2 regions of the Rhizobium etli CFN 42 genome follow, and region 2 is predicted to be linked to the other one. Evidence: riboswitches for the same ligand, from Rfam matches in the RefSeq annotation. Region 2 holds a riboswitch; the other holds the start of a gene.
What was found. Region 2 has a riboswitch for cobalamin ahead of bluB (5,6-dimethylbenzimidazole synthase). Riboswitches for the same ligand answer to the same signal wherever they lie in the genome.
Positions count from the first base shown of each region.

Region 1: it holds a riboswitch for cobalamin, as region 2 does, so the genes downstream of both, nrdH (glutaredoxin-like protein NrdH) here and bluB (5,6-dimethylbenzimidazole synthase) in region 2, are expected to answer to the same signal.

Region 1 is NC_007761.1:3,937,589-3,940,980, forward strand. It holds gene nrdE (class 1b ribonucleoside-diphosphate reductase subunit alpha) at 1-1,847, opposite strand, end outside; gene nrdI (class Ib ribonucleoside-diphosphate reductase assembly flavoprotein NrdI) at 1,907-2,311, opposite strand; gene nrdH (glutaredoxin-like protein NrdH) at 2,328-2,549, opposite strand; cobalamin riboswitch at 2,808-3,033, opposite strand; gene RHE_RS19015 (heavy metal translocating P-type ATPase) at 3,223-3,392, opposite strand, start outside.
Region 2 is NC_007761.1:2,473,720-2,477,111, forward strand. It holds gene RHE_RS12090 (DUF2865 domain-containing protein) at 22-1,119, shown strand; gene bluB (5,6-dimethylbenzimidazole synthase) at 1,123-1,812, opposite strand; cobalamin riboswitch at 1,855-2,040, opposite strand; gene RHE_RS12100 (3-deoxy-7-phosphoheptulonate synthase) at 2,412-3,392, shown strand, end outside.

The sequences.
Region 1 (3,392 bases), 1.5 Mb from region 2:
GGATAATAGACGCGGCCGATCTTGCCTTCCTTGCGGATCTCGATCTTCGAGACGATCGGATGGATCGAGGAGGTGGAGTGGTTGATGTAGGAGATCGAGCCCGTCGGCGGCACCGCCTGCAGGTTCTGATTATAGAGGCCGGTCGTCATGACGCCCGTCTTCAACGCCACCCAATCATCCTGTGTCGGAATATGGATTCCTGATTTGTCGAACAGCGCCTGCACCTTCTCGGTCGCCGGCTTCCATTCCTGCTCGGTATATTTGTCGAAATAGTCGCCCGATGCGTATTTCGAATTTTCGAAGCCCCTGAAGCTCGCGCCACGCTCGACCGCCAGCAGGTTCGAGGCGCGGATCGCGTGATAGGTCACCGTATAGAAATAGATATTGGTGAAATTGACGCCTTCCTCCGAACCGTAGAAGATGCGTTCGCGGGCGAGATAGCCGTGCAGATTCATCTGGCCGAGGCCGATCGCATGGCTTTCGTCGTTGCCCTTCTCGATCGAGGGAACCGAGGCGATGTGGCTCATGTCGGAGACCGCCGTCAGCGCCCGGATCGCGGTCTCGATCGTCTTGCCGAAATCGCCAGAGTCCATCGCCGCCGCAATGTTCAGCGAGCCGAGATTGCAAGAGATATCCTTGCCGAGATGCTTGTAGGAGAGGTCGTCATTATATTCGCTCGCCTCGCTCACTTGCAGGATCTCCGAGCAGAGATTGCTCATCGAAATGCGCCCGGCGACAGGGTTTGCCCGGTTCACCGTGTCCTCGAACATGATGTAGGGATAGCCGCTTTCGAACTGAATTTCGGCAATGACCTGGAAAAATTCGCGGGCCTTGATCTTCTTCTTCGAGATGCGGGCATCCGCCACCATCTCGCGGTACTTTTCCGTCACCGAAATCTCGGTGAAGGGCATACCGTAGACCCGCTCCACGTCGTAGGGCGAGAACAGGTACATGTCCTCATTGTTCCTGGCGAGCTCGAAGGTGATGTCTGGCACGACGACGCCGAGCGACAGCGTCTTGATGCGGATCTTCTCATCGGCATTTTCGCGCTTGGTATCGAGGAAGCGCATGATGTCGGGATGATGGGCGTTGAGATAGACGGCGCCCGCGCCCTGGCGCGCGCCCAGCTGATTTGCATAGGAGAAGCTGTCTTCGAGCAGCTTCATCACCGGGATGATGCCGGAGGACTGGTTCTCGATCTGCTTGATCGGCGCGCCGGCCTCGCGGATGTTGGTCAGCGACAGCGCCACGCCGCCGCCGCGCTTCGACAGCTGCAGCGCCGAATTGATCGACCGGCCGATCGATTCCATATTATCCTCGACCCGCAGCAGGAAGCATGAAACCAGTTCGCCGCGCTGCTTCTTGCCGGCATTGAGGAAGGTCGGCGTCGCCGGCTGGAAACGGCCGGAAATGATCTCGTCGACCATGTCGCGGGCAAGCGCCTCGTCGCCCCGTGCCAGGGTCAGCGCCACCATGCAGATGCGGTCCTCGTAGCGCTCGAGATAGCGCTTTCCGTCGAAGGTCTTCAGCGTATAGCTGGTGTAATATTTGAAAGCGCCGAGGAAGGTGGGGAAGCGGAACTGCCTCGCATAGGCCTGATCGAACAGGTCGCGCACGAAATTGAAGGAATACTGGTCGAGCACCTCCTGCTCGTAATACCCCTCAGTCACGAGGTAATCGAGCTTTTCCCTGAGATTGTGAAAGAACACGGTGTTCTGGTTCACATGCTGCAGGAAGTACTGCTTGGCCGCCGTGCGGTCCTTGTCAAGCTGGATCCGCCCCTCATCGTCATAGAGGTTCAGCATCGCGTTCAGCGCATGATAGTCGAGCGCTTCCGCCGCTTTCAAAGGGCGTTCGCCGGTGGGATGAGCAAAAGTGTTATGTGGTTTTGCTCCGGCATCCCGCGTCAGAGTTGTTGCCGTGTCCAAAATCGTTCCAATCCGTGTTTGACCTTGGCGACATCTTCGGCCGTGCCTATGAGCTCAAACCTGTACAGGTAAGGCACCTGGCATTTGCGCGAGATCACGTCGCCGGCGAGCCCGTATGTCTCACCGAAATTGCTGTTGCCGGCGGCAATCACGCCCCGGATGTGTCCTCGGTTCTCCGCATCGTTCAGGAAACGGATCACCTGCTTGGGAACGGCGCCCTTGCCGTCACCGCCGCTATAGGTCGGCACAACAAGCACGAAGGGTTCGCGGATATGAAACGCGTCCGCACCGCTCGCCGGAATGCGCGCCGCGCGCAATCCGAGCCTGGCGACGAAGCGATGGGTATTTTCGGATCGGCTAGAATAATAAACGATCAGCCCCATCGCCTTTCTCCTCGGGTCAGGAGAGCGCGCTGATCATATCGGGACGGAAACCCGCCCAATGCCGCTCGCCGGCGATGACGACGGGCGCCTGCATGTAGCCGAGGCTGCGGACACGATCAAGCGCTTCTGCATCCTGGGAGATATCGACGATATCGTAATCGACACCCAGGCGGTCGAGGGCGCGATAGGTGGCGGTGCATTGGACGCAGGCGGGTTTGCTGTAGACGGTAACACTCATCATGTTCCTCGTGATGTCAAATTCAGGACGTAATACTGGGATCGGGCGCCTTGCGACGTCCGGGGCAACGCTTGATGGTGATCTGGCAAAGTCGGCGGTTTAAACGCCCGATACGATCCCCTTCGGGATTTGCGCGGGCGGCGGCCTTGATATTCTGGACATGACTTCAACCCCGAAGTGCTCATGCGGGCGTTCAGGGCGGCGCAACAGGCGCGGATTATTCCGCTTTCATGCACGCACCTTCCGGACACCCCGCCCGTGGACATCTAGTTCAAGGCAGGTCTCCTGGCTCGCGGGTCGAAGCACCCTGCCCCAGCCTTCCCGAGGCATCATGCCTCAGTGACCTGAAATCGGACAGTTGCTCGCCGCTTACAGTTGCGGGGGCAGCTCCGGCCTTGTTGCGCCGTCATGGCGAAACGCACCGTATTCCCATCTTCGCCCGCGATCCTGACGAATCGAAGGAACCTTGAACACTAGATATAGTACGCGAATCCAAAATCACGTCAACGGATGGTTTGTGCATCGCGTTACGACAGGTTTGAAATCGCTGCGTTCCTGTGAAAAACATGGCTAACGAAGGCTTAACGAAGTGAGGCTGTGGAGAAGGTTCGGATGGCCTGTAGCCGGGCCTCAGATTTTTGTTTCCCGGCCCGGCGCGAGTCGCCCCGAATAGTCATTGTCCCTTTACTCGAAGCAGCCTGAGCGCGTTGATCGTCACCAGCACGGTGGCGCCGGTATCGGCAAGAATCGCCGGCCAGAGCCCGGTGATGCCGGCAATGGTCGTCACCAGAAACACCGCCTTCAGACCGAGCGCGATGGTAATATTCTGCAGGATGTTGCGCA
Region 2 (3,392 bases):
TTCTCATTCCCGGACAACGCCGTGAAACGCCGACACCTGTCTCTTGCTCTTGTGCTTGCGCTGGCATCGCCGGCCGCCGCACAGAGTAGCGCTATTTGCAACGACTTGCGCGGTCGCCTTGCCGACCTACCACGATCGATCGGCAACAATAACGGTCCGGAAGCGCGCCAATATGCCAGCGCAATCGCCGAGCAAAACCTCGAATTGCGCAAAGTCCGCAACGATCTGCGCAGCTATGGCTGCACCTCAGGCAGCATGGTCGTGATCGGCGGTGAGAATGCCGATTTTTGCGCCGAGCTTTCTGACGCCGAAGCCCGGATGATCGACAATATCCGCTATCTCCAGGACCGCCGCAACGAGCTGCGCAGCCAGGCCGGCGATGACGACGCGCGCCGAGAATTGACGGCGGCACTCGAACGCAATGGCTGCAACAGCGAAAATTTCTATGCCCCGACAGAGCGCAGCGCCAGCGAGCCCGCCCCAAGCGTCGAGGAACAGGCGATGCGCACCGACACTTTCATTCCGCTCGGCGGCGGTGAAGAGGCCGATCCGCGTTACGGCCTGCCGAGGGCCGAAATGCTTTCGCCGGTCAGCACCATCTGCGTTCGCAGCTGCGACGGCGGTTTCTTCCCGATCAGCTCGAACACCACCTCGGTCGATTTCGGCCGCGATGCCCAGACCTGTGCCAAGATGTGCCCCGGCATCGAGACGGAGCTCTTCTATCGCGACGTGACCAGCACCGACGCCTCGAACATGATCTCGGCCGCAACGGGCGCGCCCTATAGCGCCATGAAGAACGCCTTTGCCTACAAGAACCGCGCGCCTGGTGAGAAAAATTCCTGCGCCTGCAATCTCACCGCCTATTACGAGGAGATGCGCGGCAAGCAGGCCCTGAGCGAACCGCCGCAGCAGGGCTCGATCACGACGGTCCGCACCAATCCGCCGGCGAGAGATACCGCGGCAGCATCAGTCCCGCCGCAGCCATCCGTTCCCGAACGTCCCTACGACCCCACGCAGAACAAGGTCCGTCAGGTCGGCCCGCAATTCCTTGCCGGCGACCAGGGCTCGATCGACCTTGCCAATCCGGCAACGCCGGGCCCGCAACCACAACAGCAGTAATTGCTAAGGGTCGTTGCGTCCCCATCCATCATGGAAAACGAGTTCCTCGAGCGGTAGCCGCTGCCGCCAACCTTTGACCGAGAGTTCCGGTTCGTCATAAAGCCGGTCGACAAAGCCGGCACAGAGCCACGCGACCACCTCGATATGCTCGGGTATGCCGAGGATTGTTTTCAGGTCGCCTTCACGAAAGATGCTGACCCAGCCGATGCCGACCCCTTCGGCGCGGGCTGCAAGCCAGAGATTCTGGATTGCGCAAACGGTCGAATAGGAATCCATCCGCGGATTGTGCGTCCGTCCCAGCACCACGCTGCCGCCGCGGGTGGGATCGCAGGTCACGCATATGCCGAGCGGCGCCTCCACGATGCCTTCGAGCTTGAGGGAGCGGTACGCCTGCCGCCGTTCGCCGTCGAACATCAGTGCCGCCTCTTCGTTGGCCTTTGCAAAAGCGTCCCGGACACGCGCGCGCACGGATTCGCTTTTCACCAGGATGAAGTTCCACGGCTGCATGAAGCCGACGGAGGGAGCGTGATGGGCGGCCGTCAGAAGCCGCGCCACGACATCGTCCGGCAACGGATCGGGCAGGAACTGGCTGCGCACGTCGCGTCGGGTCATGATCACGTGATACACGGCCTCGCGTTCGGCCGGAGAAAAACCGGATGCCTCCGACAGGGCATCCTCAACAAAGGGTCGCATCGTCAAATCCCCAACAACGCAACCGCCCGCCGTCCGCGCGGGTTGGGTCTATCTTGCCAGGCCGGTCTTCTGACTTGGCGTCATCCGTCTGCCGCAGCCTTCCCGGCAAAACCCAGTGGCATGATGAAGCGGCGGGCGTCGGCCTTACAGCGTTGGGCACGTTCCGGTCTTGCACCGGATTCCCGATTCTCCCGCGTGAAAGCGGGCACCTGACGAGGTATCTATTTCAGGAAAGCGCTTCGCGGGCAAGCGGAGGCAGCCGAGTCCGATGAGGCCGTTAGGCAAACAGCGATTTTTCCGCCTGACGTGCCGGTAAACAGGCGGCCGCTGGTCACGACCACGCTCGATGCATTGGAGACTGCTGCACGCCCAAGCCCTCTTTCAGGCCGCAGATTCTGCGTGACAACGGAAGGCCGCCACGCTAAACACGCCGCATGTCGATCACTTCTGTCTACGCCTCGCGATTTTATTGGTACCGCTGCTCCCAGCGGATGCGGGCCCGTGCGTAACTGAATTCGACGCGACGACCACCCGAACAGCCGCTAGTCTACCTGGCGGCTTTTTTGTTCCGCACGGTATGACCAAACAGGAGCCATGCCGTGCCCGATACCATCGATGATCTGCGTATCCTCGAGATCACCCCGCTGACCAAACCCGCCGATATCATCGCGGAAATCCCCCGCACCGTTGCCGTCAGCGAGACGGTGACCAGCAACCGTCATGCGATCCATCAGATCCTTGAGGGAGAAGACGACCGCCTGATCGTCGTCATCGGCCCCTGCTCCATCCACGATCCTGCTGCAGCACGCGAATATGCCGAGCGCTTGGCGGAACAGCGGCAGCGCCTCTCCAGCGATCTGGAAATCGTCATGCGCGTCTATTTCGAAAAGCCCCGCACCACGGTCGGCTGGAAGGGTCTGATGAACGACCCGCATCTCGACGGCAGCTACCGCATCGAGGAAGGGCTTCGCATTGCCAGGCGCCTGCTGCTCGACATCAACGCAATGGGCCTGCCCGCTGGCGTCGAATTCCTCGAGACGATCACGCCGCAATACATCGCCGACCTTGTTAGCTGGGGCGCGATCGGCGCGCGTACGACCGAAAGCCAGATCCATCGCCAGCTCGCCTCCGGCCTCTCCTGCCCGATCGGCTTCAAGAACGGCACCGACGGCGGCGTCCGTGTGGCGCTCGACGCCATCCTGGCCGCCTCGCAGCCGCATCACTTCCCCGCCGTCACCAAGGACGGGCAGGCCGCCATTGCCTCGACGAAGGGCAACGAGGACTGCCACATCATCCTGCGCGGCGGCAAACAGCCGAACTATGAAGCGGACGATGTCGAAGCTGTGGTCGGCGAGGCCGTCAAGCTAGGCGTGACCCCGCGCATCCTGATCGATGCCAGCCATGCCAACAGCCGCAAGGATCCGATGAACCAGCCGCGCGTCGTCAAATCCGTGGCCTCGCAGATCGCCGCCGGCAACCGCCACATCAAGGGTATGATGATCGAGAGCAACCTCGTCGCCGGCCGCCAGGATCTCGTCCCCGGCAAACCGCTGGTCTACGGCCAGTCGATCACCGATGGC